Regions from separate parts of the Shewanella sp. HL-SH8 genome, predicted to be linked through region 1. Evidence: predicted binding sites of a transcription regulator. Region 1 holds the regulator's gene; each other region holds the start of a gene.
The links. Region 1 encodes MetJ, which represses methionine synthesis genes. Its sites were predicted from a motif close to TAGACGTCTAGACGTCTA; they were not measured.
Positions count from the first base shown of each region.

Region 1 (8,324 bases):
GTGCTTCACCTTGATGGTGTTGGAGGCGAAAATGCAAACACGTGAAATGGCTTTACTGATACAAGATGCGGTGTTGTTGCCAAATGGCCGGCTCGAGTTTAGGGTTGCTTTTCCTGCTGAATTGGCGCTGGTGGCATCAGTGCTTAAAGGTGAATACGGTTTAGCCATGGCAGCGCTAAAGGCTAAAAGTGAACTGCCCTGTTATCGCAGTATTACCGAGTGTGAAATTATCGACTTTCACCAACTAGAAGATAAGTCGCTGAGTATTGTGTTAGAAGGTAAGCAACGCTTAAAAGTATTATCGGCAGCTAAACAGCACAATGGCGTATGGATAGCACGGACTCTACCTTGTCAGAATTGGCGCCATGAGCCGATAGTGGGTAAGTTTGAAATTATCAGTGCAGCGCTTGAACAGTTTTATGAAGTTAACCCTGATTTACTTGGTTTGTATTCACAAATTCATTTAGAAGACGCCACTTGGGTAAGCCAGCGTTGGTTAGAGGTTTTGCCCATGTATAGTCGTGATAAGTTACGTTTGGTAGATCAGCCCAATTGTCACAAAACCATGGACTTTGTCCTGCAATTACTAAAATCCCATGTTGATGTATAACCTGATAATATAAGGGTATCTATTCGGTACCCTGATAATTTTATGTCGAAATCTACTCACGAGTCACTTTTAGTTACTGGCGCTATCGCGGCGCAGCCATCCTATGTTGTCTTACCTCGCACGAGTGAATCCTCTACAGTTTATCCAACAGTGTTGGCTTTTTTAATTGATAAGTTTCCACAAATATCACCCTCAGCGTGGGATCAACGGATTAAAGAGGGCAAAGTACATTGGCAAGATGGCCAATTAATTGATTGCCAAAGTGAATATGCCGCAACCAAACGGGTTTATTATTATCGTGAAGTTGCAGTTGAAAAAAAAGTGCCTTTTACCGAGCAAATTCTTTATCAAGATTCCCATAAAATCATTGTCTATAAACCGCATTTTTTACCGGTTACCCCTGGTGGTAATTATGTGAATGAATGCTTAGTACACCGTTTACGTATTCGCACTGGAATAGACACAATAGCCCCAGCTCATCGGCTTGATAAAGACACCGCTGGCGTGATGTTGATGACGGTAAATCCTGAGACTCGACATGCTTATCATCAACTTTTTCTCGATGATAAAATTAAAAAAACCTATCAAGCAGTGGCCGAGTTACCACAAGACTTCGCCTTAAATCAGATGATGTTGCCATATCATTGGACCATTAAGAATCGGCTAGAACGTGGAATACCTAGTTTTACCATGCAGATTGTTGACGGGCCTAGTAATAGTCATTCTGAGATTACATTACTCAAAATTAACAATAACCTAGGACTTTTTGAACTGGAACCCGTTACCGGTAAAACCCACCAATTACGGGTACACATGCAGAGTTTAGGCATGCCTTTATTACATGACCGCTTTTATCCCACACTGCAGGCTAAAGGCGAAGATGATTTTGACAAACCTTTACAGTTATTAGCGCAGCGTTTGCAGTTTGTTGACCCAATCACTCATGAAGTTAATGATTGGTGCTGTGAAGGACTCACTATGTGATTTAAGCTATGTTAACAAAGGCTTTTAAAGGCTACCTAATGACTTTATCGTTAACAGTAATGCACTCAGCGTACACAAAATTAACGTTGCTTTGCGGGTTTTATCTTTATCGACTCGCCCAACAATTCGTCCTGCAATGATGTACCCTGCAATGACGGATGGTAGCAGTAACAAGGATAACCAAAGGTGTTTTACTTCAACCAAACCGACTATAGCTAAAATAGCGAGTGCGATCATCGAGCTGAAGATAAAAAAGGCTGATAGTGCCGCCCTAAATTGGCTGGCATCTTTTCCGGCCAGCAAAATAGCCATTGGCGGTCCACCAATGGCGGCAATGTTGCCAAAAATACCTGAGACAATACCCGCAATAAATAAGGTTATCCGATTCACAGGTGCGGATAATTTAAAAATACTTAATAAAACCGCTGTAAATACAATAGCAGCAATGGCTAGTCCTAATATTGGTTGAGGGGCGAGCAATAGTAAGCTTGCGCCCAAAAAACCACCCGGAACTCTGCCAAGTAACGCATATTGCAATCCATTAAATTCTAAATGGCTACGCTCTCTGAATAAGGTCATTAGTGAAATTGCAAACCCCATCACAATCACTGGAACGGGCACTAACTGTGGGTCGATAATATACAGTAAGGGACTGGCGACTACGGCTAAACCGAAACCGATTAAGCTTTGGGTTAATGCGCCACAAAAAATAATAACTGAGGCGAGTAATAACGTGGTGGGATCAATGAATGGCATGCAATGACTCTTAGTAACTAACGTTTTTCAACACAAGTATTTGTATATTGATTGATATCAATTGTTTGATCGTGTCTAAAAACAAAATTCCATCAAGATAACTACCCTGACTAAGCAGGATATTCATCTTGATGGAATGAATAGCAGATGTGAAATGACTTAAAAGTGATTAATTACTCTAAATCTTCCCATTCAATACCCATTTGGTCCATCAATGCTTTCGCTTCACGCGGAATGCTGTCAGGCTCATCTTTTGATAAGTCATGATCATCGGGCAATGGTTGACCCGTGTAAGCATGTAAAAAAGCTTCGCAAAGTAATTCACTATTTGTCGCGTGACGTAAATTATTTACCTGGCGACGAGTGCGCTCATCGGTCAGTACTTTCAATACTTTTAACGGAATTGAAACTGTGATTTTTTTTACTTGTTCATTCTTCTTGCCGTGTTCGGCATATGGGCTAATATAGTCGCCATTCCACTCAGTCATTAACTCACCCTTTACTTTAAATACGGTGCAGATTTTAAACCCTTAAAGTTTCTAGTCAAATTATTGCTGTGTTTTAGTGCACATTGCAAATAGATTTCTTTATGTTTAGACGTCTAAACGTCTATTTTTGTTGACCTGAGCTGCTCAGTTAGGTAAATTTAGCCATCTAGACATCTCTTTGTGTGTTCGTAATGTTAGGAATCAATCATGACCAAGTCTTGTAAACAACATAGCAATGCTACTGTCGCAGTCCGACAGGGGATTGAAAGTGACACACAACATGGTGCAGTTGTCCCGCCAATTTATTTATCGACCAATTATTCTTTTGATGGCCATAAAAATCCGCGTGAGTTTGATTACAGCCGTTCAGGCAATCCAACACGTTGTATTTTAGGCGAAGCCTTAGCCAAATTAGAGCAAGGGGCTACCGGAGTGATAACCTGTACTGGCATGGCTGCCATTACGCTAGTGACCTATTTATTAGGCCCAGACGATTTATTGGTTGTGCCACATGATTGCTATGGAGGTAGTTACCGTTTATTTACTAACCTGGCCAAAAAAGGTCAGTTTAAATTGGCCATCGTTGATCAAACCAACGCGGCAGCATTAGCAGAAGCCATTGCCAAAAAACCCAAAATGGTGTGGTTAGAAACGCCGTCTAATCCATTACTGCGTGTGGTCGACATTGCCGCCATTGCTACTGCAGCAAAAGAAGTTGGCGCATTGGTTACCGTGGATAACACCTTTTTATCACCTATTTTGCAGCAGCCTTTAAATTTAGGGGCTGATATCGTTATCCATTCCACGACCAAATATATCAATGGTCACAGTGATGTGGTTGGCGGCGCTGTTGTAGCTAAAGATCCAGACATCGGCGAGTTACTGCATTGGTGGTCAAACACCTTAGGCTTAACGGGATCAGCGTTTGACAGTTACCTTACTCTGCGTGGTATTCGTACTTTAGCAGTGCGAATTCGTGAACATCAAGCCAATGCCAAACAGATAGTTGATGCGCTATGTCAAAGCCCTGTGGTGGCAAAAGTGTATTATCCAGGATTAACGGATCATCCTGGACATGAAATTGCGAAAAAACAGCAAAAAGGCTTTGGCGCTATGCTCAGTTTCGAGCTAAAAGGTGGCGAAGCAGAGGTTGTAGCATTCTTAGATGCGTTAACCTTGTTCAGTGTTGCTGAAAGTTTAGGCGGAGTGGAAAGTTTAATAGCCGTTCCTGCGACTATGACCCATAGAGCAATGGATGCCCAAGCCCGTTTTGAGGCTGGCGTTAAAGATACATTATTGAGACTATCTGTTGGTATTGAAGATGGTGAAGATTTAGTGGCAGATATTAAAGCCGCATTAGCTGCAGTCGCAGCGCTGTAGTTGTCGTTTAAGGAGTAATACATGGCGCGTGGTCATTTACATAAATTTGGTGGTTCAAGTCTTGCAGATGCGGATTGTTATCGCCGAGTCGCCCACATTTTACTGACCCATGGTCACAGCGATGACTTAATTGTTGTTTCAGCGGCAGGTAAAAGTACCAACTTTTTATATAAGCTGCTCAATTTGCGTGAAACCGGTCAGCTATGGCAAGAAGAGCTACAAGTATTAATCGGCTATCAGCAAACCTTAATCGAACAATTATTATCTAATGAGCAAGCACGTGATTTACGTGAGCGCTTGTCGACCGACAAGTCACAATTGATTAGCTTATTATCACTTGAACAGCGCAATGAATATCAAATTAGCCATGTGGTGAGTTTTGGTGAACGTTGGTCGGCAAGATTAATGGCGGCGTTATTACGTGAATCTGGTGTAGCGTCATCCCATGTAGACGCCTGTTCAATACTTGTCGCTGACGAAGGTGCTGTGCCTAATATTCGGGTAGAAGAGTCGCGAGCCAAAGTGCAGGCTTTATTAGCGGCTCATCCTAATGAGCGTTTAGTCATTACAGGGTTTATTTGTGCTAATAGTCAGGGTGAAACACTATTGCTTGGGCGAAATGGTTCTGATTTTAGCGCGACATTAATTGCCAGTTTGGCTGATATTGATCGGGTAACGATTTGGACCGATGTTGAAGGGGTATTTAATGCTGACCCGAATAAAATTAATGATGCCAAACTGCTAAAAAGCATGTCTTTGGCTGAAGCCGATCGATTAGCTAGACTGGGCTCTCCAGTATTGCATTCACGTACATTACAGCCTTTGTTCAATACCGAAGTGAGTTTAGCCGTACGCTCAAGCTATGCCTCTCACACTGATTTTACATTGATTGCCCCCCATAGTTCGTCAGCTAGTGCACCTGTGGTAACCAGTTTAAATGAAGTGGTGTTATTTAGTTTTAAAGCCGCCGCAGCGATAGATCCTTTGTTAACATTACTGACCGAAGCGGGCTTAACCCCATTGGCTTATTGGTCATTGGCGCAACATAAGTATGAATTAGCCTTTACATTAGAAAGGCAAAAGCAAGTGCAGTCTTTATTAGTGTCCCAAACTGCTGAGTTTGGTATTACGCAATTGCAGGCACAATGCGACTTGGGGCTAGTGGCTTTGGTCAGTGCCGATGCAGAATTGTATCGTAAAAGCTTTGCCCGTTTGCTAAGTCGTGATGCCAAACCTGTTTATCAAGACGGCTTAAGCCTAGTGACATTAGTGCCACAGGGGCAGGTTAGCTTACTGACTCAAAAAATACATCGCCGCTGTGCTGGCCCAAGAATGCGCATAGGCGTACTGTTGCTAGGTATAGGCAATATTGGTGAGGCGTGGATAGATTTATTTAAACGTGCTCGTTTTGGGCTAAATAAAGACTTAGAAGCCACAGTCGAATTAGTCGGTTTGGTGAGTTCTAAAAAGGCTTTTGTTGATAACGCTGGGGTTAATTTAGACAGCTGGCAGCAACAATATGAGCAACAAGGTACAGAATGGACCTATGACAGTTTGTTTGACCAATTAGAGCAACTGTCTTGCGATGAGATAGTCGCGCTTGATATCAGTGCCAGTGCCACCTTGACCTTACAATACCCACAATTGTTTGCTAAAGGTATTCATGTGGTCAGTGCTAATAAATTGGCGGGTTCAGGACCATTGCCTTTTTATCGAGAGCTAAAGCAGCAACTGTGTAATCGACGTTTATTTTGGCGCTATAACGCCAGTTGTGGTGCTGGGTTGCCTATTCAGCATGCGTTAAATGACTTACGTAATAGCGGTGACACGATTGAAGCGGTTGGCGGTATTTTTTCAGGTACTTTATGTTGGTTATTTGAAAACTATGATGGCAGTAAACCATTTTCTCAATTAGTGCTTGAGGCGAAAGAGCTGGGGATTACAGAACCTGATCCCCGTGATGATTTATCGGGTCGAGATATGCAACGAAAATTGCTTATTTTAGCGCGTGAAATTGGTTTAGCCATTGAGTTAGAAGACATTACTCTAAACTCATTAGTGCCTGAAGCATTGGCTAAATTAACATTAGCAGACTTTTTAAAGCGCATTAATGAGCTTGATGCTGAAATGCTGCAGCAATTTGTGGCCGCCGCAGAGCAAAATAAAGTGCTACGTTATGTGGCGGCATTAGATAAAGTGGGTGGTAAATTGAAAGCTGAAGTGGGCATTCAATGGGTAGACCGTAATCATCCCTATGCCAATTTAACGCCCGGCGACAATGTGTTTGTTATCCGCAGTGCATTTTATCAAGGTAATCCGCTGATTATACGTGGCCCAGGCGCGGGTAGAGAAGTCACCGCGGCAGCTGTTCAATCTGATCTAGTGCATATTTGTCGCGATTTATTGCAAGAATAATAACTTTGCTTTGACGACAACCCAGTTCAATTAAGCAAGACTCTTTTGAGTCTTGCTTTTTTTTCATCTTCAAATTGAACATTCTTCATCGTGGTTATACGTATTCAATGAATATTTATTCTTGACTTCATGGTCAGTTAAATTACTATATAGACATATAGACGTCTAAACGTCCATTATGAAGTCGCAGTAAAGTAATAGACAGTCATCATCCGAGTATTAAATCCATCGATGTTCGCATCGAAGCAGTTGAAGGAAATATAAAATGGCTTTTCATCACGCCCAGCACTCACAGTCGTTAAATCAGAGCCTATCTGAGTTAAGTGATATCAACGTGTCATTTGAATTTTTTCCACCTTCAACACCAGAAATGGAAACCATTCTGTGGAATTCTATTCGTCGTTTAGAACCATTAAACCCTAAATTTGTATCGGTAACCTACGGTGCTAATTCAGGCGTGCGCGACCGCACTCACAGTGTTATTGAGCGTATTCAAAGTGAAACTAATTTAATTGCAGCACCGCATTTAACCTTAGTGGATGCCAGCGATGAAGAGCTGATTGAACTTGCCAAACATTATTGGAATTCAGGCATTAAAGATATTGTCGCACTGCGTGGTGACTTACCCGATGGCAGCCCAAAGCCGACTCGTTTTGCTAATGATTTAGTGCGTTTACTTCGCTCAGTTGCTGATTTTGATATTTCGGTAGCGGCTTACCCAGAAGTGCATCCGGATGCGCGCAATGCTCAAGCTGATTTAATTCACCTAAAGAAGAAAATTGATGCCGGAGCAAACCGCGCAATTACTCAGTTTTTCTTTGATGTAGAGTCGTATCTTCGTTTTCGCGACCGCTGTGTTACAGCGGGTATTGATGTTGAAATCGTGCCAGGTATTTTACCGGTAACTAACTTTAAGCAAACTAAGCGTTTTGCGGATATGACTAATGTGGCTATTCCTGCATGGTTACACCGTCAGTTTGAAGGTTTAGATGATGACCCTGCCACGCGTCAATTAGTGGGTGCAAACGTGGCCATTGATACCGTAAAAGTATTAGCCCGTGAAGGGGTGAAAGACTTCCACTTTTATACTTTAAACCGTGCCGAATTGACTTATGCTATTTGCCATACCTTAGGCGTGCGCCCTAAGTAACTTCACTTGAGTTAATGACAGAATCGTTAAACTTATTAAGCCTTCGTTGTAATAGCAACGGAGGCTTATTAGTATTTAACCTCAGCGCAAAATTCAATTTTGCTGTAAGCAATTGAATATTATATTTTTAATATCGCTTATTCATCTCTTAACCCGAGTTGAGATGACTTATTAAAAATGGATGAAAAATAGTCGGTGTTAATAGGTTAAATAATCATCTATAGTTTGTCCGATGAATATAGATACGGACTTCTTAAGGGCGAGATGATGAATAAAATAATAATCGCTGCAACATTCGTGAGCAGTATGGTAAGTCTACATGTGAGCGCATCCATTCCAGAGTCTTCACCCAAAGAGTTACTACAGACTGTGCCCGTTCCGGCGCAGGTATGTGTGAGTTGTCATGGTGCTCAAGGGCAGGGACTTGATGTTGCAGGACCTAAATTAGCTGGTTTATCAGCATCCTACATGGTTAAACAGATCAAGTTGTTTCAAGTTGGGCAACGGCAAAATGCACTAATGCAGCCTATGGCGATGACGG
Region 1 covers NZ_CP195039.1:4,070,590-4,078,913, reverse strand. Annotated here, with positions in the region: gene ACRWQN_RS18105 (LON peptidase substrate-binding domain-containing protein) at 32-610, shown strand; gene ACRWQN_RS18100 (pseudouridine synthase) at 653-1,594, shown strand; gene ACRWQN_RS18095 (TSUP family transporter) at 1,619-2,350, opposite strand; gene metJ (met regulon transcriptional regulator MetJ) at 2,524-2,838, opposite strand; gene metB (cystathionine gamma-synthase) at 3,046-4,218, shown strand; gene ACRWQN_RS18080 (bifunctional aspartate kinase/homoserine dehydrogenase II) at 4,240-6,633, shown strand; gene metF (methylenetetrahydrofolate reductase) at 6,899-7,783, shown strand; gene ACRWQN_RS18070 (c-type cytochrome) at 8,051-8,324, shown strand, end outside.

Region 2 (8,324 bases), 1.9 Mb from region 1:
CGAGATTGAAAAAGGTCAGTTTAAAATAAAAGGCTATGAAGGTCCTTTGATTGAATGTGATCGTTGCAGTCATGATATGGAACTTAAAAATGGCCGTTTTGGTAAATATTTTGGTTGTACCAATACCGAATGTAAAAATACCCGTAAACTGTTAAGAAGTGGTGAAGCTGCGCCTCCAAAAGAAGATCCTATCTTCTTACCGGAACTTAAATGTACTAAGTCTGATGCGCACTTTGTGTTACGTGATGGCGCTGCTGGAATATTTTTAGCGGCAAGTACCTTCCCTAAATCCCGTGAAACCCGTGCGCCGCTTGTTGAAGAGCTGGTGCAATATCGTGAGTTATTATGGGACAAGTACGCCTTTTTAGCCGATGCCCCAGTTGAAGATGATGACGGCAACAAAGCCTCTGTCAGATTTAGCCGTAAAACGAAAGAGCAATATGTTGCTACCGACGTTGACGGTAAAGCAACTGGTTGGTCTGCTAAGTTTATTGGCGGCAAGTGGGTGAGTGAGTCGACAAAGTCACCTAAGAAAAAAGCTAAAAAGTAGTTGTTTAATATTGTTTAGTTTACAAACGCCATCATTATGATGGCGTTTTTGTTTGTTAAGTATTTATGAATTTATGCGCTAGCTATGAAAAATGGCTATATTCAACTAAGCTATGCTGGTTGTTCGGCGTTTATCAGTAAGGTTTAAGTGATGTTACAAAGTATACTAGGTTCTTTGGTGTTGTCTGTCAGCCTACAAGTAATGGCGCAAAACACGGTTGTTAATGATGAAGTTAACATTGCTCAAAGTATCGGTGAACATGAGGTCATTGCGGTTGATTATCCACCTTTCACCACCATGGATGTCGACGACCATGGCATTAACTTTTCATTATTAAGCCAACTTATTTCCGGCCATTATGATTTTAAGGTCAAACCATTATTTTTACCTCCGGCCAGAGCGCAGCTGCAAGTTCAATCTGGCCGTTGGTGTTTGAGCTTTTTTCCGCCTCCTGAGTCTCAACAAGCTTATTTTGTGCCGTTGAGCCAACAGAAAGTTGTGTTAGGTTTATTTCGTCTGAAGGAGAATACGCCATTTTCTTGGGATGACTTATCTGAGCTGAAAGGAAAAAGTTTAGCCATTATGCGCTACAAACGAGAAGGGGATTTTCATCGGCAATTTATTAATGCCGGCCTTAATATGGTGCCTATTGAATCGGTTGAACAGGGGTTTAAAATGCTTAAACATAAGCGAGTGGACTTAGTTTTTTCTAACCAATTCCCTGATTACTTATTTAATCACCCTGAAATAAATAGCCAAGACTTTCAATTCTCCAACACGCCCATTTTAGAGGCTCAAGTTGGCGTCTATATTAATCAAGCATGTAAAGAGCAATATCAATTACTGCTTCCTCAGCCAAACTAATTATCATCAATTGATTGTTCAGCGGTTAAGTCATGTTATCCCGCAACTTAACTTTCTAGTAAACAGTATTATTATTGTTTGCAGTGGAATATTTTGTTTATGGCTATTTAGTTGGCGCTTAACTCACCTTGGTTATCAGCACAAATGCCAAGAGCGATATTTGCCTACCTAGATAGATACAATGTTATCGACTTACGCCAGTCTTCCTTCCTCGTTATATTTAGATCCTGTTAATGTTTTAAAATCCACCACTCAATCTATCTTCAAACTAAAAAATATCCATTTTCGGTGTGAATGTGGTAGTTTGTTCGTTTGATTTTTTTAAGCGAGTTTATTCATGATAGTGGGTTTCGATTATGGCAGTGCTAATTGTTCAATTGGTGCTTGGATCAATGAGAAAATAGAGTTAATACCCCTTAGTGAAAATTCTAATTATTTACCCTCTACGCTCTATGCCATGGATCGTGAGCTGATAGCTGAGGCTGTTTATAATGGTTTGCCTGAAGCCTTGAAAGCTGAATTTTCTCATTTACGCAGTTCACAATTAATGCGGGCGAAAATAATTCGACATGAACTCGATTTATTGATTGATGAACCTACAGTGTTTGTCGGTCAGGCCGCTATTGATGCTTATCTTGAAATGCCTGAGGAAGGTTTTTATGTCCGTTCACCCAAGTCTTTTCTGGGGGCTACAGGACTGAGAGCTGAACAAGTGGCTTTGTTTGAAGATATTGTTACCTTGATGATGCAACACGTTAAACAACGTATAGATCAACAGTTAACTGCTAAAGGCTTAAATACGGCTACCCATGCCATGATTGGCCGCCCAGTTAACTTTCAAGGTATTGGCGGCGAACAAAGTAATCAACAAGCTGAGGCCATTTTAACCTTAGCGGCTAAAAGAGCCGGTTTTACCTCGGTGGGTTTTCTATTTGAGCCGCTTGCCGCTGGAATGGATTTTGAATCAACCCTTAACAAACCTGCCAATGTATTAGTTGTCGGCGTTGGTGGTGGTACTACAGATTGCTCGTTAGTAAAAATGGGCCCTGAATTAATGAGTAACATACAGCGAGATCAAGACTGTTTGGGGCACAGCGGACAGCGTATCGGCGGTAATGACCTTGATATTGCGCTTGCTATGCAAGGCTTTATGCCAAGTTTTGGCAGTGGCAGTGCTATGTTAGATGGTAAGCCTATACCTTCAAATTTATTTTGGAATGCCGTTGCCGTGAATGATATTAGCGCCCAGCGTGATTTCTATCATTTATCCAGCAAGAGATTAATCGAAACCTTGATCAATGGTGCCGAGCAACCTGAATTACTGCAGCGTTTATTGACCATTCAAAAAAATCAGATGAGTTTTCAGGTTGTGCGCCAAGCGGAGATCGCTAAAGTGGCGTTAACCGATTCACCCGTTCATAAAGCTGAATTGTCATTTGTGGAAAAACAGTTAACTATCGACGTCAGTGTCGAGCTATTTGAGCAAGCCATTGCGCCGTCACTGGATAAAGTCAGTCAATTAATGCGCCAGGCTATGAATAGTCTTGATGATCAGGGTAAGGCGTTAGAAAGCCCTGATATTGTTTATATTACTGGCGGTACGGCAAGAAGCCCTGCAATATACAAACAAATTGCTAAAGTGTATCCTCAAGCACAAGTGGTGGTGGGGGATCACTTTGGTTCTGTTACCGCAGGGTTAACTCGTATGGCGCAACAATATTTTAAGGAAGCTTAATGAATATTAACGTGAAATTAGTCGCTTTAGTCGCACTCAGTGGATTAATGATGAGCTGCAGTGACGATGTCGGTAAGGTCAGTTTAGGATTATTTACCACTAAAGATGTGATTATTGATGCAAAACATGACCCTAAAATACCAGGAGTGACTTGTCATATTAGTCGCATTAAAGCAGATTTAGATTTTGCCGACCCTTCAGATATGAGCATTAGTTGTCGTCAAACTGGACCTATTTCAGCAAATGATTTAGCAGACATAGATACCAGTAAAGGCGGTGAAGTGGTCTTTAAAGAGTCGTTAAGTATTTTATTTAAAAGCTTAAAAGTGAGACGTATTTTGGATAAAGAAAATCAAACTTTATTGTATTTATCTTATTCCACTAAAGAAACTAACGGCAGCCATAAGCATGCTTTATCAACTGTGCCGCTTTATGGAACGCAGGCATGGAATGCATTGAAGGTTGATAGTCAAAATTAGTGTCCACACTTATGTAGAATGACAAAATAGGCCGCACCAATATCAATATTTGTGCGGCCTATTTTATAAGCGTTTATTATCTCGAGCAGTGGTTACTTAGCGATAGCCTGATTGTAACGTTCAAAAGCACGTTCAAGATCGGCAATTAAATCCTCTGAGTCCTCCAAGCCGATATGTAAACGAATAAGTGGCTTACTGCTATCCCATTGGGTTGCAGATCTTATTTTATCAATACCGAAAACACCCAAAATTAAGCTTTCAAAGCCGCCCCACGAAAAGCCCATTTTAAAATGCTGCATGTTTTCGACAAAAGCGGTAATGCTTCTAAGATCGCCATCTTTTAAAACAAATGAAAATAAGCCATTCGCGCTGGTAAAGTCACGCTTAAAGAATTCATGACCTGGGCATGTTTCAAAAGCAGGATGTCTGACATGGTCAACCTCGGGACGCTTTGCTAACCAATTGGCGACTTCAAGTCCATTTTTATGGTGCTGGGCCATACGGACTCCTAGGGTACGTAACCCTCTGGCCGCTAAAAATACATCATCTGGCGAAGTTGTTTGTCCCATTAAATAGCTGTTTTCACGTAATTGTGGCCAGTGAACCTCGTTTGCCGTTGCGGTACCCATCATCACATCTGAATGACCGACAATGTATTTAGTCGCCGCTTGAATAGAGATATCCACACCCATTTCGAATGGTCTAGAATTAATCGGTGAAGCCCAAGTATTATCCAGCATCACAACGATATTATGTTCATGGGCGATGCGACTCAGCGTCGGCACATCTTGTACTTCCATGGTGATCGACCCTGGCGACTCAAGGAAGAGTACCTTAGTATTTGGGCGAATGAGATCACGTATGCCTGCACCAATCATAGGATCATAATAGCTCGTTTCGATGCCAAATCCGGCGAGCATTTTGTCGCATAAATCACGTGTGGGTTCATAGGCGGTGTCGACCATTAATAAGTGATCGCCACTTTTTAAAAATGATAATAGTGCCGCACTAATCGCTCCTGCACCGGATGGATATAACGCCGTGCCAAAGCCGCCTTCAAGTTCTGCAATGGCTTCTTGAAAGGCAAAATGGGTTGGCGTACCACGACGACCATAGAATAACTCGCCATTGGTCTTATTTTTAATGGCAAAACGCATGTCATCCATGGTGTCAAACACCACTGTAGATGCTCTAAATACCGGCGGATTAATAATGCCTTTAGTGTATTTTTTATCTCGACCTAAACTGACTATTTGGGTTGCTTGTTTACCGTGTTTATTCATTATTAATTCATCCACTAAAAACCTATTTAGCCATCCTAACATCTATACGGCTAAATGAAAGAGGCGAGAGATAGATAATATCGGCTACATAGGCAAAATGGCTTATGTCGTTTCCACTATGGGTAATGTTAAACAAAACTCAACGCCACTTTGATGTATCTCATCCGCTTGAAGTGTCGTTTTGTTAATGTCATCTTCTATTACACAGCTGACATTGCTCGCTTTAATGGTGCCATGGTGAAAATCAGTTACTAATCTTGCAATATACAAGCCTAAACCAAGATGGGGTTTGTTGGTGGGAATTTGTGGCCTTATTGACACCATAGATTCAAAAATCTGCTCGCTCATGTTTTCAGGTAATTTTGGTCCGATATTAGTTATTTTTAGAATCGCCTGTTTATGATATTGATTTAAGCTGACACTAATAGCACTATCTGGCTGGCTAAATTCAATGGCATTACTAATGAGTTTATCCATTAATTGGGCAATGTATTCTGGAACGCCATTACACAACATAAGTTTATCTTCAATAAATACGTTAAAACGCTGCTCTGGGTAGGTCATCTGATAACCTTGCATACAGCCACCGATAACCTTTTTTAAGGGAAATGTGCTGCGTTCAGCATGTGATAAGCTGGCTTCGAGATTAGTTGCCTCAGTTAAGTTATTTAAAATCAGATGTAATCGATTGACACCATCCTGCGCCCTATTGACATATTTTTGACTTGCTTGATCTAGGTTTTGATTGCTGAGGTGCTCTAAAGAGCTTCGAACAACTGCAACAGGGGTACGAAGTTCATGTGATAGCCGCGATGACATGTTTTCTAAATAGTGAGTATATTGACCGAGTCTGCCGACAATATTGGCAAAGCTTCGTGATAAATCACCTATTTCATCTCGATTTCTTGACGGAGTGATTTGATTTCTGACACGTCCCTGGCTGTCTATAGCTAATTCCGCCTGATCTCGTAAGCGGCGAATACGACTAGAGATGCTCGATGCAAAAATGAATAATGCTAATGTACCCATGCTCATAATCGTAAGAATAACGTTAAATAGCTTTTCCAGTGCCCGATTACGCAAGCTACGGATACCGTGAGTAGTTTCTTCGGCTATAACAGCCCCCATCACCTTGTCATCAATCCAAATAGGGCTCGCAGCCGCTAATACGACCGCTTTACTGTCTGGGGTTAATCGCCAGGTTGAAGCCTGTTTACCTACTAGGGCATTTTCAATATGGCTACCACTTAATTCAGTTGAGTCCTGTAATGAATCGATAAAGTCCTGTGGCGGTCTAGTGAGAATTTTATAATATAAGGGTAATAAGTATTGTTTATGGAAGTGTGCCCAAGAGCTTTCAGTCTGGGCGTCATCTAAATCAGCATCCCAGGTATTACTTGATGTGCGAATATCACCTGAACGCGCTAACACTCTGCCATGATTATCGACCACCCAAATGCGTGAGCTGTTGTGGCCCATACCTTTAACAATACTTTCTATTTCAGGCGAAGGCACCAGAACTGTGCCTAATTCTGCTACCGAGTTGGTGGCTGAAGTGCCGACAATATTAATTAAATTGCGCGTCTCATTGTCATCCACATTATGAATAGCGAATCCGAGTTTACTGCCAATCATGTCTAACGGAATACGAAACTCAATATTGTATCCATTAGGGGTTTTCTGCCATTGGCCTTGAATACGATTCTCAGGGATGACCGGCATTGATTGTGTTGGATCTTGAGGTAACTGATAAGCGCTTAACCAGCCATCCTTGGTATTGGCAATGACATAGCGCCTAAATAAATTATCGGGCGCAAGCGTAGCAATCACTAAGTGATCGTTCCTGTCGACCCTTAAGCTATTTTTACTGCGATAAATAACTTGGGAGTCATTAACCTCAAAAAAGCCATAAAGATAACCAGCATATTTACCCACCATATGGGTAAAGTTAAGGTCTATGTCTTGTTGTGCATTTTTTTGATAAACAATGTGTTCTTTTCCATAATATAACTTACGGTGACTGTACAATTGCCAGTCTTCTAACTTTCCGTCAAGTTGAATTGGGCCCGATAATGGATAAGCATACAAGTCGCGGCCCTTTTGGACTTGGGTTAAAAAGCTGGCTTGATTATCAAACAGTTTAGGGCGTTCATGAAGTGCTGTTGCCAACGCTTGAGTGGTACCTTCTAAGGTTTTCTCTTGTCCATGGCGCAAGTACTTTTCCATTTCCCATACATATTCATACCCAAGCCAAGGTAGGCAGAGTAAAAATAGTGACAGTATAATCACTTTAGCCCTTAGGCCTAATGGCAAATACATATTGAACATCTTCCTTACAAGCTGTCCCAGCGATAACCCATACCATATACAGTATCGATACAGTCAAATTCACTGTCTATGGCTAAAAACTTCTTTCTGATCCGCTTTACATGGGACGTAATGGTGCTGTCATCGACATAAATTTTCGCTTCTTGCATTAAATCCTGACGGCTGCGGACATGTCCTGGGTGTTTAGCCATGGCGTGTACCATCCAAAACTCGGTAACGGTCAATTCAATCGGCTGTAACTTCCAAGTGACCTGTATGCGATTGCCGTCAATTTGCAAGTGATTGCGTGTCATTAGATTATCTTCAATCGGGCTTGAACCGATTAATTCTGAACGGCGAAATAATGCGGCAATACGCGCCAATAAATGCGGGAAACTGACATCCTTGGTTAGATAGTCATCAGCGCCTAACCTTAGACCACAAACAGTATCAAAATCGCCACTTCGTGCGGTAAGAAAGATAATCGGCAAGCTACTCGACATGGCGCGTAAGGATTGGCATAGAGTAAAGCCGCCATCAATTTCACCTCCAAGGCCAATATCAATGATGGCTAAATCGGGCAGGCGAGCATTGAAGGCTAACATAGCCGTTGGACGGTTAGGGTAGGCTTGTACACTGTAGCCTTGTTGCTGTAGCACTTCTTTGTAGTTGTCGCGGATAGCGGCTTCATCTTCAACAATCGCGATGCGTTTCATTAATCAGCTAATTCCATAATCTGTTTATTGTTGTGACTATACAGCAATTTATAACGGGTTAAAGGCTTCCAAATCAATTGCCATTTTGTTGCCACAATTGAACATAAGATTGCCATTTTTAAACCCATAAATAGCCATTTCTGTGTTGTTTAATAGTTTCATCGAGTCGAGGACTCATGTCGAACAACTCATTTATCAATATTAAAAACAGGAATGTCATTATGAAAAAGCAACTAGTCGCTATCGCCGTTATCTCATCAGTACTGTTTAGTAACATAAGCTATGGCGCTCAAAGCAACACAATACCAGAACGTGAAAATACTGAAGAACTTGTTGGCTTAAGCTCAGGCATTATATTGGGTGCCGTGGTTGGTGGACCCATTGGTGCTT
Region 2 covers NZ_CP195039.1:2,150,859-2,159,182, forward strand. Annotated here, with positions in the region: gene topA (type I DNA topoisomerase) at 1-550, shown strand, start outside; gene ACRWQN_RS09525 (substrate-binding periplasmic protein) at 701-1,414, shown strand; gene yegD (molecular chaperone) at 1,752-3,149, shown strand; gene ACRWQN_RS09535 (CreA family protein) at 3,149-3,628, shown strand; gene ACRWQN_RS09540 (cystathionine beta-lyase) at 3,721-4,911, opposite strand; gene pdsS (proteobacterial dedicated sortase system histidine kinase) at 5,014-7,239, opposite strand; gene pdsR (proteobacterial dedicated sortase system response regulator) at 7,245-7,934, opposite strand; gene pdsO (sortase-associated OmpA-like protein PdsO) at 8,156-8,324, shown strand, end outside.
Region 2: a site for MetJ is predicted at 4,947-4,964, ahead of ACRWQN_RS09540 (cystathionine beta-lyase). Genes of this name have one in related genera too.

Region 3 (8,324 bases), 1.5 Mb from region 1:
ATAGGAGCAAACAGACCAACACCATGGGTTGATGCCTGGGCGCGATGTGCGGTGCCAAAAGCGTCCATAACGTACACATCACATAATGCTGCCATTTGCTTCGCGAGTGCTTGATCGTTTTTGCCTTCGCCAACGTTAAAACGCACGTTTTCAAACACAACCACTTCACCCGCTTTAGCGTCAACACCGTTAAGGTAGTCATCAGCTAAACGAACTGGGCAATCCAGTGCGTTAACTAAATAATCGACAACTGGTTGCATCGAAAACTCAGCATTGAATTCGCCTTCAGTTGGACGTCCAAGGTGAGACATCACCATCACAGCAGCACCTTTTTCAAGTGCAAGCTTGATTGTTGGTAATGCAGCACGTAAGCGTGCATCACTTGTTACAACACCGTCTTTAACAGGTACGTTTAAATCTTCACGGATAAGCACGCGCTTATTTTGCAGATCTAAATCGACCATATTGATAATAGCCATAATTAGCCTTTCCTTATAAATGTAAAAATTAAAAAACAAATCTGTTGTTCACCGCCGATGCATCATCCACGGTTAAAAATCATTCATGCCCTTTGATTTAGTTATTTAGTTATTTAGTTATTTTTAGCATAAATCATCAGGAGTATTATTTTGACTGCTTAGCTTGGATCATCGCCAAGCTGGTGTCGAGCATGCGATTAGCAAAACCCCACTCGTTGTCACACCATAAGAGTAATTTTACCAAATGCCCGGCGCTGACACGCGTTTGGGTGCCATCAACAATACTCGACCGCGGGTCATGGTTAAAATCACATGACACTAATGGCTCTTCTGTATATCCCAAAATACCATTAAAACTGCCATTTGAGGCCAAGGCTAACACCTGATTAATTTGGGCTATATCGACTTTTTTCTCAAGGGTAACGGACAAATCAATCGCTGTAACATTGATTGTTGGCACGCGCACTGAAATGGCCTCAAACATATCTTTCATGTGGGGCAATATACGCTCAATACCGCGTGCTAACTTGGTATCCACTGGAATAATTGACTGACTGGCGGCGCGGGTGCGACGTAAATCATCATGATATGCATCAATCACTTGCTGGTCATTCATCGCCGAATGGATCGTGGTAATTGCGCCACTTTTAACCGTAAAATGCCTATCTAACACATCGATAACTGGCACAATACAATTGGTTGTACAGGATGCATTGGACACGACTGTATGCTCAGGGCGCAGTAAATCATGATTCACCCCATAGACTATAGTGCCATCAACATCGGGAGAAGAAGGATGAGAAATAAGGACTTGTTTAGCACCTGCTTGAATATGCACTTCACATTCTTGACGATCATTTAAGCTACCCGTCGCTTCATAAACAATATCGATATCCAGTTCAGCCCAAGGTAGTTGACTTGGGTCAGACTGATTAAGCAATAGAATGGCATCATCACCAATAATAAGATGATTGTCTTTTAAGCTGACCTGATGTTTAAAACGACCATGGGTTGTATCGTATTGGGTAAGATGACGAATAGCGTCGGGTTTTGCGAGTTCGTTAATCGCAACTATTTGAATTTGGTCACGCTTCCCTGATTCATATAACGCCCTCAGAATGGAGCGACCAATACGACCATAACCATTTATTGCAACTCGAATCATTCCATTCCCAGCATAAAGAGAGAGATTATTAAGGCAGAAAAATAAAAAACGGCCAACACATAAAGTGTCGGCCGCCATATTATACACAATTAAGCACTTAACATATAAGCGCTAATTTGAGTCAATCGTGGATCATGTTTTTAAGCCAGTGCTTTGACTTTGCTAACCACATTATCAACGGTGAAGCCAAAGTGCTTCAATAAGTCGCCACCCGGTGCTGACTCGCCGAAGGTTGTCATGCCGACAACATCGCCATCAAAGCCAACATACTTATGCCAGAAATCAACATGAGCCGCTTCAATTGCTACGCGTTTAGTCACAGATCGAGGTAATACAGACTCTTTGTAAGCTGCATCTTGCTTGTCAAACACATTGGTCGACGGCATAGACACTACGCGTACTTTGATGCCATCGACAGTTAATGCTGCAGCAGAATCAACCGCTAACTGCACTTCTGAACCGGTAGCAATTAAGATAACGTCCGCAGCGCCTTCACAATCAAGCAGCACATAACCACCTTTAGCGACATTGGCTAATTGCTCAGCGCTACGCGCTTGAGCCTTAAGACCTTGACGGCTAAAAATTAAAGACGTTGGCGATTTGCGAGTTTCAATTGCAGACTTCCAAGATACTGCTGTTTCAGCAGCATCACATGGACGCCATACAGTCATGTTAGGTGTCATACGTAAGTTAGCTAATTGCTCAACAGGTTGGTGAGTTGGGCCATCTTCACCTTGACCGATTGAGTCATGGGTATAAACGAAAATGTTCTGAATACCCATTAATGCAGACATACGTACCGCATTACGTGCGTATTCCATAAACATCATGAAAGTTGCGCCGTAATTGATGAAGCCGCCGTGTAATGAGGCGCCATTCATAATGCCACTCATACCAAACTCACGCACACCGTAATAAATGTAGTTACCGGCTGCATCGTCTTGAATACCTTTTGAACCTGACCATAGCGTAAGGTTTGAACCCGCTAAGTCTGCGCTACCACCAAGTAACTCAGGTAACATAGCACCAAAGAAACCAATTGCATTTTGTGATGCTTTACGACTTGCAATGCCTTCAGCTTTATCTTGGCATTCTTGAATAAATGCTTGTGCTTTTGCTTCAAAGTCTGCCGGTAAATCACCGTTTAAGACACGACGTTCAAACTCTGCCGCTAATGCTGGGTGAGCCACTTTGTATTCAGCAAATTTGTCATTCCATAATGACTCATTAGCCACACCTTTATGCTTAGCATCCCAACCAGCATAAACATCTGATGGAATGTCAAAAGGAGCATGTGGCCAGTTTAAGAATTCGCGAGCCGCTGCAATTTCTGCATCACCTAATGGTGCGCCGTGACAATCATGGCTACCCGATTTATTCGGTGAACCAAAACCAATAATTGTTTTACAACAGATCATTGTAGGCTTATCAGTTACAGACTTAGCTTGTTCAATTGCGGCGCGGATTGCATCAGGATTATGACCGTCAACATCAGCAATAACATGCCAACCGTATGCTTCAAAACGCTTAGGCGTATCGTCAGTAAACCAACCTTCAACGTGACCATCGATAGAAATACCGTTGTCATCCCAGAATGTAATTAGTTTACCTAAACCTAATGTGCCAGCTAATGAACAGGCTTCATGTGAAATGCCTTCCATTAAACAACCGTCGCCTAAGAAACAGTAAGTGAAGTGATCAACGATATCGTGGCCATCACGGTTAAACTGTGCCGCTAAGGTTTTCTCAGCAATCGCCATACCAACGGCATTACTGATACCTGCACCTAATGGACCCGTGGTGGTTTCAACACCAGGGGTATAACCATATTCAGGGTGACCAGGCGTTTTAGAGTGCAACTGACGGAAATTTTTAAGCTCTTCAATTGGAAGCTCATAACCCGAAAGATGTAATAGAGAGTAAATAAGCATTGAGCCATGGCCATTAGATAAAATAAAGCGGTCACGGTCAGCCCAGTTAGGGTTGGTTGGATTATGCTTTAGGAAATCATTCCATAATACTTCAGCAATATCTGCCATACCCATTGGTGCGCCTGGGTGTCCAGAATTGGCTTTTTGAACGGCATCCATACTTAACGCACGAATTGCGTTTGCGAGTTCTTTACGAGATGACATGCTCTCTCCTGCTTGTTTAATGAGGTCTAGCGGGCAATTGTGGAGACATATTTTCCCCTACTAGGCGGCGCGACGCAAATTAATATTTTTCGTGTGTATCAATTCAAACATCAGATTGGCTAATAAAGCGCAATAATTGCCATAAATTGGCTTAATATAGCAGCTTAAATAGTGGCATTAAGCTTCCATCAAAGCGGACATTATTGGTTCAGGTAATTTATTTATTGGGTTTATATTGTCTAATTATGTATACAGTTACGTTAAAACCTCACGTTCGAAATGTCACTTAAACCTTAAATTTCATCACGTTAATTACACAGAATAGCAAACAGCTTATCTTGCTGTTTAACATTTTCATGAAACATTGCACAATTCTACGCTTTAATTCGTATAGTGGGGTGTTATCAAAATCAATTTCGACTAGAATAGACGTCTAGACGTATATAAATTTATATTTTTTATCAGCAAACGATGAGATTTCCGACTATGGCAAAGCACTTGTTCACTTCTGAATCAGTTTCAGAAGGTCATCCAGATAAAATCGCCGATCAGATTTCTGATGCGGTATTAGACGCAATACTTGAGCAAGACCCAAAAGCTCGTGTTGCGTGTGAAACCTATGTCAAAACAGGCATGGTATTAGTGGGTGGCGAAGTGACCACTTCTGCTTGGGTTGATATCGAAGAAATTGCTCGTAAAACCGTGCGTGACATTGGTTATACTCATTCTGATATGGGTTTTGACGCTGATTCCTGTGCAGTTTTGAATGCAATTGGTAAGCAATCTCCTGATATTAACCAAGGTGTTGACCGAAGCGATCCTGCTGAGCAAGGTGCTGGCGACCAAGGATTAATGTTTGGTTATGCGAGTAACGAAACTGATGTGTTAATGCCTGCACCTATTACTTACGCGCACAAATTAGTTAAACGTCAATCAGAAGTGCGTAAAGATGGCACCTTACCTTGGTTACGCCCTGATGCAAAAAGCCAAATCACCTTTGCTTATAACGATGGCAAAATTGTCGGTATTGATGCAGTTGTGTTATCAACCCAACATAAAGAAGAAGTTAAACAGGCTGATTTAATTGAAGCTGTGATGGAAACCATCATCAAACCAGTATTGCCTTCACACTGGTTAACTAAAGATACTAAATACTTTATTAACCCTACTGGTCGTTTTGTTATTGGTGGTCCTGTTGGCGATTGTGGTTTAACCGGTCGTAAAATCATCGTAGATACCTATGGCGGCATGGCTCGTCATGGTGGCGGCGCTTTTTCGGGTAAAGATCCATCAAAAGTTGACCGTAGTGCGGCTTATGCTGCGCGTTATGTGGCTAAAAACATCGTCGCTGCTGGGTTAGCTGATCGCTGTGAGTTACAAGTGTCTTATGCCATTGGTGTTGCAGAGCCGACTTCAATTAGCATTGAAACATTTGGCACAGGTAAAGTATCAGAAGAGCTACTGATCAAGTTAGTGCGTCAACATTTCGAGTTACGTCCATATGGCTTAACTGCAATGTTAGATTTGGCTCGCCCTATCTACCAAAAGACTGCGGCTTATGGCCACTTTGGCCGCAGTGAGTTCCCATGGGAAGCAACTGATAAAGCTGAAATTTTACGTGCTGATGCAGGTTTATAATCAATACTGTTAGCCTAAATTAAAAAACCGCCATTAAGGCGGTTTTTTATTGTCTGCATTCCAAGAGCCGTTAAATCTACACGTCGCAAAAATGGAGCGCTAATGTAATCGGCAATCAGCAGTGATCAAAATGAGCGCTTTCGGCGCACATAAAACCGATTTGCTGCATGGTCATAATCGGTACAGTGATTGTGTTCACGACTTGAATATTGCTGCCTTGTACATCTATGGGATCAATTAGGCTAAATCCTACTTCATATTGATTTATCTTGCCACAATCTATCCAGCAATAATCCATCTCATGACATTCATTATCACAGCCATCACTTTCTTGATTATCACTTAACCCTAACCACTTAATGGCATAACGCGGTGTCGAGTGAACCGTGTTATTGGTGATTAATATTATCTCAGCGGCATGATATTTATATTGATGTTGCGCTAGCACAGCGACAACTAATTTGGCGTTATCGAATGCACTCAAACGCAATCCAAGATAAGGCGCAAACAACTCATCAAATTTAGGCGGTATATTCAGCATTTTTATCTCAATAAATCACTCGAACTAACAAGTAAAAATCACGCTGTTGAAAACTAAAGAAATCGACAACTTGCATATCGGCATATTGAGTATGGGCACTGAAGGAACGGCTATTATCTTCAGCAATATAGGCAACTAAATATCTAACCTTGCTGCTCACCGCCTCGGCAATATGATTAACTAAGTGAGCAAAAATGCCTTGGCCACGATACTGTTCAGCTATCCATATTGGTCCATATTGACAACTATTGGTTTGAGTAAGCGCTAATTTAACACCATCACGTTCAATGTCTAATTGCGGCAGCTTTTGAATTATTTTTTGGTACAGTGCTTGTTTAGCAAAGAAGTCCCATTTAGCAGCAATAACGTAACCGACAATCTGCTGGTTATCTAGCGCCAGCATGATCCAATGTTGATTGATTAATAAAGTCACTTGCGCAGCCGTTAAAGCCTGCCCTTGAAGACTGGGATCAAACTGGCCTAGCTCAGCATTAACATGGGTGCGTTCTAGCTCGACTAACTGCGAGACATCCGCGAGATTGGCTTTGCGATATAGAATCACTCTTTTTCCTGCGGCTTGTCGGATGGGGAATTTTCAGATTTAGGTGCTTCAGCTTTATCACTTTCAACTGACGGAGGCTTAGCTAAAGCAGTATCTTGTTTTTTAGCCCATTCGATGACTAATGCTACAGGATAGGGCGTCATCATTGTTAAACCTAGGCCAATAAGGCTCGCCACCATCAACATTCCCTGAGCACGCTGGCTAGATTCGGTAAAAATCAGTAAATAGCTGCCCGCAAATAACAGTAATGACCCTAAGTAATGAAGCCCTTTTAACCATTTAATCATATCGATTTCTCACTAATAGGCCGATGACGTGTTATCACTTTGACACAGTATCAAGTAGAATAGCTTCAATTGAAGCAATTTAGGCAAATACAGTAAACATGATAAAGCATTTTTTAGGCGCCGCAGCAGTTATTTTTTCATTAAGCGCATGCCAAAGTTATTCAGATATTGATAACACCACAACACTTGTTGGCCAGTGGCATATTGAATCCGTGCTGTCAGAACCAACTATTGATTACAGTCCTGCAAAATTAGTTTTTTCTGACAACGGTCAGTTAACAGGCAACACTAGTTGTAATCCATTTATGGGTCAATATTCACTTAAAAATGATTTGCTGACGCTTTCACCCGCGGGCTCAACCCGCAAAGCTTGTATCGAAGCACTCATGGTACAAGAACAAAGAGTGATGCAAGCACTACCTTTAGTTTATAGCGCCAAGCTTAATCAAAATAAGTTACGTTTAGTCAATAAAAGCGGCCAAACCATTATGGTGCTAAGCAAATTAAACAAATAGCTTAACCTTCCCAACTTGTGACTAAGTAAACTATTTACTACACTTCACACAGTGCTTTAAATTGAATTTATATTCACAAAAAATGGACTTTTCTTGACTCAAGATTCATTTCTATTCAAAATGTAGCGTTTTTTTGAATAACAACTATAAGAAGAAAATACAATATGCCAACCAATAAAAATCAGGATGATCTGGTCAGAACATTTAAAGCAATCTTAAAAGAAGAACGCTTTGGCAGCCAAAGTGAAATCGTTAATGCGCTTCAGGCTGAAGGATTTGGCAATATTAACCAATCTAAAGTATCGCGAATGCTGAGCAAATTTGGCGCAGTAAGAACCCGTAATGCCAAACAAGAAATGGTCTATTGCTTACCCGCTGAATTAGGCGTGCCTACAGCTGGCAGCCCGCTGAAGAACTTGGTACTTGATGTTGACCATAACCAAGCCATGATAGTGGTACGTACCAGCCCTGGAGCAGCCCAGTTAATTGCACGACTATTGGACTCAATAGGCAAACCTGAGGGTATTCTAGGCACTATTGCCGGTGACGATACTATCTTTATTAGCCCTTCAAGCATCAAAACAATTGATGATACGCTTGAAACGGTTAAGTCTCTGTTTAACTTCACTGAGTAACTGCTTAGTTATACTAAAAAGCAGCTGTTGGCTATCATTGAATCCCGAAATATCAATGCTTGCCACTAAATACCCAATAAAAAAGCAATGCTTTGGCATTGCTTTTTTATTGGGTATTTTTGTTAACAGCGACGGCTAATAATCATTATTAATGACAGCTGCTACTCATCTACCGTAGACATTACTCTTCTTCCCACTGGGTGAGAAAATCCAATGAAGGTGCAAAAAAAGATGACCCGGTTAATGCTTTAGTAAACAGCATTAAATGGTCATGGTTACCATGCCCATCACCATAAATCATGCTACGTAGCATTTGCTCAAAGTTATCAGGTGTCTTGCAGCTAGAGATAAACATCAGTCCCTGCTC
Region 3 covers NZ_CP195039.1:1,263,570-1,271,893, reverse strand. Annotated here, with positions in the region: gene ACRWQN_RS05710 (phosphoglycerate kinase) at 1-479, opposite strand, end outside; gene epd (erythrose-4-phosphate dehydrogenase) at 625-1,644, opposite strand; gene tkt (transketolase) at 1,785-3,779, opposite strand; gene metK (methionine adenosyltransferase) at 4,266-5,417, shown strand; gene ACRWQN_RS05690 (hypothetical protein) at 5,533-5,958, opposite strand; gene ACRWQN_RS05685 (GNAT family N-acetyltransferase) at 5,966-6,520, opposite strand; gene ACRWQN_RS05680 (hypothetical protein) at 6,517-6,807, opposite strand; gene ACRWQN_RS05675 (META domain-containing protein) at 6,906-7,322, shown strand; gene argR (transcriptional regulator ArgR) at 7,487-7,957, shown strand; gene ACRWQN_RS05665 (Dyp-type peroxidase) at 8,139-8,324, opposite strand, start outside.
Region 3: a site for MetJ is predicted at 4,206-4,223, ahead of metK (methionine adenosyltransferase). Genes of this name have one in related genera too.

Region 4 (8,324 bases), 340 kb from region 1:
GGTACTTTTCAGCCACATCTAATAACTGTTCTGTGTTGGTTGAATCTGCAACCGGGCAGGGCAGGTTCTGAACCACGTTTTCGACCTTTTCTTTTAAATCGGCATCAATGTCATCATAAATGGCTAGTTGGCCAGCGTTAACAATGCCCATGTCCATACCCGCTTGGATCGCATGGTATAAGAACACCGCATGAATGGCTTCGCGCACTGGGTTGTTGCCACGGAATGAAAATGACACGTTTGACACGCCGCCAGAAATCATCGCATAGGGTAAGGTGGCTTTAATGTCTTTAATTGATTCGATAAAATCGACCGCATAATTGTCGTGCTCATCAATACCGGTAGCAATGGCAAAAATGTTCGGGTCAAAAATAATGTCTTCAGGGGGAAAGCCGACCACATCAACTAATAAGCGATAGGCACGGGTACAAATTTGAGTTTTACGTTCGCGCGTATCAGCCTGGCCATCTTCATCAAAGGCCATCACAATCGCTGCAGCGCCGTAGCGTTTGACTAGAGTGGCTTGTTTGATAAAGGCTTCTTCGCCTTCTTTCATCGAAATTGAGTTAACAATTGACTTGCCTTGAACACACTTAAGGCCGGCTTCAATCACTTCCCATTTTGATGAGTCGATCATAATCGGTACGCGGGAAATATCGGGCTCTGAAGCGATTAAGTTTAAGAACTTTTTCATCGACTCGGCACCGTCTAGCATGCCTTCATCCATGTTGACGCCGATTATTTGTGCGCCATTTTCAACCTGTTCGCGCACCACATCTAACGCTTCTTCAAATTTTTCTTCTTTAATGAGGCGTAAGAATTTAGCTGAGCCGGTGACGTTGGCTCGTTCGCCGACGTTAACAAAGAGTGAGTTACCATCAATGGTTAATGGCTCAAGCCCTGACAAACGACAAGCTACCGGAATTTCAGGTATCTGGCGTGGCTCGTGATTTATTACCGATTCTCGTATTGTTTGGATATGAGCGGGTGTGCTGCCACAACATCCGCCTACAATATTCAGCATGCCTTCACGGGCCCAATCACTAATGACTTCAGCCATCTCCTCTGGAGTTTCATCGTAACCGCCAAACTCGTTCGGCAAACCGGCGTTAGGGTGAGCAGACACAAAACATTCAGCAATACGGGATAACTCTTCAACATAAGGGCGCAGTTCTTTTGGGCCTAATGCACAGTTAAGACCGATAGATAATGGCTTGATATGACGCAGTGAATTGTAAAAACCTTCAGTGGTTTGGCCGGTCAATGTGCGACCAGATGCATCGGTAATTGTGCCTGAAATCATTACTGGCAAGCGATCGCCAAGTTGATCAAATACTTTCTCAATGGCAAATAAGGCGGCTTTGGCGTTTAAGGTATCAAAGATGGTTTCAACCATAATGATGTCGGCGCCGCCTTCAATTAAGGCTGTGGTTGACTCAACATAAACATCAACTAACTCATCAAAGCTAACGTTACGAAAGCTAGGGTCGTTTACATCTGGGCTGATTGAGCAGGTGCGATTGGTTGGACCAAGCACACCCGCTACATAGCGGGCATAACCCGTTTGCGCGGCCACTTCATCGGCTGCTTCGCGAGCAACCCGGGCACCTTCTAAATTAATTTCAGCCGATAGCGACTGCATATCGTAGTCAGCCATAGCAATGGTGGTAGCGTTAAAGGTGTTGGTTTCAATAATGTCAGCACCGGCTAGCAGATACTTAGTATGAATATCTTTAATGATTTGACGTTGGCTAAGGACCAACATGTCATTGTTGCCTTTGACGTCGCAATGCCAGTCTTTAAATCTGTCACCACGGTAATCTTCTTCTTCCAACTTGTAGTCTTGGATCATGGTACCCATAGCACCATCGAGAATGACAATTCGCTCTTTTAGCGTGTTTGTCAGTTGTTCAAGCACTTGACTGTAGGAAGTTGACTTGGTCATAACGGATTACCTTTTTAATGCAGTGGCACGTTAACTTAATCGTGACATATTTATCTAACTAGCTATTTTATTGAGAGTTAATGGGTAAATAATGAATAGCTGGCTCTCAATAAACAGAATTTTGTTTGGACATTTATACGTATAGACGTCCATAATACGCGAGTTGTTATCTTCAGGGCAAGGCAGAAAACCATGAAACATCTTCAATTGGTATTCCTGCGCCATGGTCACTGCCTTGGCGGTGAGATCCTGCGCGGTAAAACAGATGTAGCCTTGTCTGAGCAAGGTCAAATACAAATGCAACAAGCTTTTAATAGCTTAGCGCTATGCCCTGCTATTGTGTATTCATCCCCGTTGAGGCGTTGCGCTGTGTTTAGTGACCTTATCGCAAAACAACACCAGTTGCCCATAACCCTATTAGACAGTTTACAAGAAATTGATTTTGGCCAATGGGATGGTCAAACCTGGCAGGCATTATATAAGCTACATCAAGCGCAATTAGATGCATACTGGGCAAACCCTTGGCTGCATGACAACACGCCACCAGGAGGTGAGCACTTAGTTGATTTTAGTGCCCGAGTGAAGCAGGTATTAGTGAAAATTATTAGTCAGATGCTGAATTCGATTGACGGTGATGTTCAGGATGAGCCTTTTGCCACTGCAAAATTGACCAATGAAACTCTTGCAAGTGAATTACCCAATCAAGCACTTGTTGTGACCCATGGCGGGGTAATGCGTTGCATTATTGCACAACTGTTAGGTGCTGAAGGGCAGGCTGGTGTGTTTACGCAATTACAATTACCCTATGCCGCGTTGATGACAGTTGATGTATTTATTGATGCAGATGACTTACAAATGGCCACACAAGGCAGCTTATGTTTTGAAAAGATCAGTTTTAGATTGAACTGGCCATCATTAACCACCAAAATAGAGCCGTTTTAATATAGTGTTGAGTATTGGGAATCGGGTAAGCCCGAACTGTCCCCGCAACTGTGATTGTTTGTCCTGCATATTTATGTCTGTGGCCAGCAAAAGTCAGATACCAGCTTGTCACTATTCATTTTTACGCCTGAGCGGGATACTCAGCGGAGCGTGTATGTTTGATCTTGTTCGTGCTTCCCCTATCAGCCATCAAGTTAACTTCGGCTTGTTTATGCTTGGCTTACTTAATCGTAAATCAAGCCATTGTCGAGGGCGTGATTTGTGAATTCCCAAAGTGTTGAAGCGCTAATGGCCGCTAATTCATCAGCATCGATACCTGCTTTAGTGGTTAATCAGCTGAGTTGGCGACATGATGATACTCAAATTTTAGCTGATATTAGTTTTAGCCTTACAGCCAATAAAATGCTTGGAATTATTGGCCCAAATGGTGCGGGTAAATCGAGTTTACTGCGCTGTTTATATCGCTACATTACCCCAAGTCGCGGAACAATATCCTTATTTGGTCAAGATATTAGTCAATTTCATGGAAAAGCTTTTGCCACTCAAGTTGCCGTAGTCCAACAAGATACTCCGCAGTTTTTTGATATGAATACCAGTCAATTAATTGCAATGGGTTTAACACCGCATAAAGGTATGTTTGATGGCTATACCGCCGAAGATAATCAGCTTATTAATGATGCCATCAATAAAGTGGGGTTAACTGATAAAGCGTTTTTGCAATATGGCCAATTATCGGGTGGTGAAAAACAACGAGCTTTGATTGCTCGAGCGATAGTGCAGCGTCCGCAATTACTGATTTTAGATGAGCCAACTAATCATTTAGATATTCGTTATCAAATTCAAATTTTAGAATTAGTGAAAAGTTTAGGTATTACGGTCATTGCCTCTATTCATGATTTAAACCTGGCAAGTGCAATGTGCGACCACCTTTTACTACTCAATAAGGGCCTGCTGGTAGCACAGGGCTGTCCAACAGAGGTACTAACAGAAGCGCAAATCGGCGGCGTGTTTGAAGTGTGCTGCGAAGTTAAAAAACATCCGCAACATACTAAACCACTGATCAATTATTTTTATGGTTATGTGCCCAAGAAACAGGTGAAAGTGCTTGCTGATAATGGATTAACCTCAAGTGAGTGCGAGGTTCAATCATGAGCCCAGTTAAAGAGCACCGTCGCTACCAATTTTTTCTGCTTATATTGGCTATATTGGCAGCAATGAGCCCGATTGCTGCGGCCAGCTTTGGTGCCGCCAGTATCAACTTTACCGATGTGTTATCGGCGATCATTCAACGACGGCCTTGGCAAGATGACTTGGTCTTTCATCCCGCAAGCATTACTGAACGGATTGTATTTGAACTGCGTTTTCCGCGTATTATGCTGGCTTTTGTTGCTGGAGCTGGCTTGGCCTTAGCGGGCAGCGTATTGCAAACAGTTACCCGCAATCCATTAGCCGACCCGTATTTGTTTGGCATTAGTTCTGGTGCATCATTTGGCGCTGTGGTGGTCTTTAGCCTGCTATCAAGCGGCTTATTTGCGCAGGCTGATTTACTTGCGCTTTCTTCTGGGCAACTCGCTTGGTGGAGTTGGCAAAATTTACTCCTGCCTATAGGCGCATTTGCGGGCGCAAGTTTGTCAGTACTGCTGGTGTTGAGTTTGTCTGGTTTAGGACGCAGTAGCCAAATTGAGCGGATGTTGTTATCAGGTGTGGCTACATCATTTTTATTTGGTTCCTTAACGAGTCTAGTGCTGTATTTTTCAAGCCCGCAAGCCACTGCCTCAGTGCTGTTTTGGACATTAGGCAGCTTTGCTAAAGCTAGTTGGGCTGGCGTGGTATTACCCAGTGTCATTGTGGCCAGTAGTTTAGTCATTATTTTAGTATTTAAACGTCAAATTGTTGCGCTGCAAGCCGGTGATGAAACCGCGCATACCCTAGGGGTTAATGTCGCCAAACTGCGTTTAAATATGTTGTTATTGTGCTCGTTGATCACCGCCATTTTAGTCGCAAGTTGTGGTGGCATTGGATTTGTTGGTTTGATGATCCCCCATTGTGTGCGTTTACTATTTCCAGGACGCCAGCCTATGGTAGTAACGGCCATTATAGGCGGGCTGTTTATGGTTTGGATTGATGTTGTCGCTCGTTGTATTTTAGGCAATCAAGAGTTACCAGTAGGTATTATTACCGCAGCCATTGGCAGTGTATTTTTCTTATTTATTCTACGGCACAGGCGCTAATAGCTGAGTTAATAATAGCTTGAGTGTTAATGACGTTTTTTGATTTGTCAGTGATTACCCTGACGAGGAGTGGTTATGTTTACCGTTGTGCCGGTTACTCATCAGTTTGATGCTATGATCCAACATAAGATTGATAAAAAAACTAAACCTCAGGGATCCCTAGGCTTACTGGAAGTATTAGTTAAGCAAATCGCTCAAATACAGTTTTCATGTGATCCTACAGCCACAAAATTACATATTAACCAGCCAGGTTTATTGGTGTTTGCCGGCGACCACGGTATTGCTAAGTACGGCGTGTCTATTGCCCCAAGTGAAGTCACCAGCCAAATGGTGGCTAATTTTGTTCATGGTGGCGCCGCAGTTAACGTTTTTTGTCGGCAAATGGGCTTTAATCTAGAAGTTATAGATGCTGGTGTACTCGCTCCTTTGGGGTTAGATGGGATAACTGAATATCGATTAGGTAATGGTACCGAGGCGATTCATCTGGCACCAGCCATGAGTATTGAGCAAGTCACACAAGGTTTTGAGGCTGCTAGTGAAGTGGTTGAACGACACGTATTGTCCGGTTGTAATGTCATCGCCCTTGGTGAAATGGGCATAGGTAATACCTCATCCGCAGCGGCAATGATGGCGGTGTTACTTGATATAGATGTTGAGCAATGCGTCGGGCGCGGTACAGGTATTGATGACAAGACCTATGCATTGAAAAAATCACTTATCAGTCAGGCATTAATATTACATCGTTCAAGTTTAACTTCTCCCCTGCATATTTTAGCGTGTTTGGGCGGATTTGAAATTGTGCAAATGACTGGGGCTATCTTGGCGGCGGCTGAGCGAAAAATATTAGTGCTAATTGATGGGTTTATCTCTACCGCTGCGGCATTAGTCGCTGTAAGATTACACCCTGCGGCTCGAGACTATTTAGTGTTTGCTCATCAATCAGAAGAACAAGGGCATAAATTAATGCTAGCGCATTTAAATGCTAAGCCTATTTTGTCCCTAGGATTACGTTTAGGGGAAGGAACGGGGGCGGCGTTGGCACTACCCATAGTACAAGCAGCAATCAATTTTTATAATGACATGGCCAGTTTCGAAGATGCTGGTGTTGATAATGTAGTTTAAGGAAAGTATGGCTAATCTATACCGTGGTTTAAGACAATTAAATCTATTTTTTGTGGCATTAAGTTTTTTTACTCGTCTTCCTATCCCATCATGGGTGGTAATTGATGCTGAAAAGCTCAATAAATCTAGCCGATTTTTTGGTGTAGTAGGCTTGGTGATTGGCTTAATCAGCGCTTTGGTATTTTGGCTAGTTCAACTTATTTTACCGGCCAGTATAGCGGTATTAATGGCCATGGTAGTCGGTGTTATTGCCACTGGTGGCTTCCATGAAGATGGCTTAGCAGACACTGCTGATGGTTTTGGTGGTGGTTGGAGTGTTGAAGAAAAACTACTGATAATGAAAGATTCCCGTTTGGGAAGTTATGGTGCGCTAGCTATTGGTTTAGCGTTATTATTGAAATGGCAGTTATTAGTGGAGCTAGCATTATATAGCCCAATGGCGGCAATTAGTGGTTTTATTGTGGCGCACACATTGAGCAGAGTGGTTGCCGCTAGCTTAATATTTAGTGAAAAATATGTCCGAGATGACAGTGGCAAATCTAAACCTTTAGCGCAGCATCAGTCGTTGAACGATTTATTCATTCTGTTAGCCAGCGGTATTTTTGTATTGTTGTGGCTCAATGGTTTTGCTGCTTTTGCTTTGTTTATTATTCTTTGGGGTGTACGTTTTTTATTAGGCAGTTTATTTAGAAGCCAAATAGGCGGATACACGGGTGATACCTTAGGTGCCGCGCAACAAGTTAGCGAAATTGTGTGCTACTTGGTTATTTTGGCGGTTGGTTTAAGTTAGTGATCCATTTAGTGCTCGGTGGAGCCAGAAGCGGTAAAAGTGGCTTTGCAGAACAGCATGTGGCCAACATTGTTAAGGCATTCCCGCAACATATGGATGTTATTTACATTGCGACTGCTACCGCTGGTGATGACGAGATGAACGCAAGAATATCGCGTCATCAGCAGGATCGAATTACCAGTCAGCTGTTGTGGCAAACCATTGAAACACCATTGGCATTGGCTGATTGTTTAAACCAAATTGATAAAGCTAACCAGGTTATTTTAGTTGACTGCTTAACCTTATATTTAACCAATCATCTATTATCTTTGGCACCAGAGCAATTACAAAACGGTATCCTATCTAGCTGGCAAATGGAAAAGCAGCAGTTATTGTCGACTTTGCCACAACTGCAATCTCATATTATATTAGTCAGTAATGAAGTGGGGTCGGGTATTGTGCCTATGGGGGAACTGAGCCGTGAGTTTGTTGATCAAGCTGGCTGGTTAAACCAATCCGTTGCTTTATTGGCTGATCAAGTCAGTTTAATCGTTGCCGGATTACCTCTTTCATTAAAAGCGCCTAAATCCTAATGACCATAGATAGCGCTCATCTCAAGAACAGTCATACCCCATCTACTCGCGACATCAAGAACACATTAACAGGCGCTTTGATGGTGCAGGGCACCACATCCGATGCGGGTAAAAGTACTCTAGTTGCTGGTTTGTGCCGTGTTTTTGCCCGTAAGCATATTGCTGTCGCGCCGTTTAAACCACAGAATATGGCGTTAAACAGTGCGGTAACCGAAGACGGTGGTGAAATTGGCCGAGCACAAGCGTTGCAAGCCATTGCCTGTTATCTAAAGCCGCATACTGATTTTAACCCTGTATTACTTAAACCTAGTTCTGATACCGGTGCTCAAGTCATTATTCATGGTAAAGCGCTAACCACACTTGAAGCTAAAGCATTTTTTGGACCTGAAAGCCAAGGTTATAAAACCCTAGCATTAACGGCAGTGATGCAATCTTATCGGCGCTTGCAGCAACAGTACTCACTGGTCGTTATTGAAGGCGCTGGCAGTCCCGCTGAAATTAATTTACGCCAGGGTGATATCGCTAATATGGGCTTTGCCGAAGTCGCGGATTGCCCGGTGATAATCATTGCTGATATCGATAAAGGCGGTGTGTTTGCTCACCTTGTGGGTACATTGGCACTATTGAGCGAATCTGAACAAGCTAGAGTAAAAGGCTTTGTGATTAATCGATTTCGCGGTGATATAGGTTTGCTTCAACCCGGCATTGACTGGTTAGAAAGC
Region 4 covers NZ_CP195039.1:3,735,436-3,743,759, reverse strand. Annotated here, with positions in the region: gene metH (methionine synthase) at 1-1,945, opposite strand, end outside; gene ACRWQN_RS16555 (histidine phosphatase family protein) at 2,138-2,887, shown strand; cobalamin riboswitch at 2,880-3,010, shown strand; gene ACRWQN_RS16550 (ABC transporter ATP-binding protein) at 3,176-4,039, shown strand; gene ACRWQN_RS16545 (FecCD family ABC transporter permease) at 4,036-5,118, shown strand; gene cobT (nicotinate-nucleotide--dimethylbenzimidazole phosphoribosyltransferase) at 5,194-6,240, shown strand; gene ACRWQN_RS16535 (adenosylcobinamide-GDP ribazoletransferase) at 6,248-7,030, shown strand; gene cobU (bifunctional adenosylcobinamide kinase/adenosylcobinamide-phosphate guanylyltransferase) at 7,030-7,602, shown strand; gene ACRWQN_RS16525 (cobyric acid synthase) at 7,683-8,324, shown strand, end outside.
Region 4: a site for MetJ is predicted at 2,080-2,097, ahead of metH (methionine synthase). Genes of this name have one in related genera too.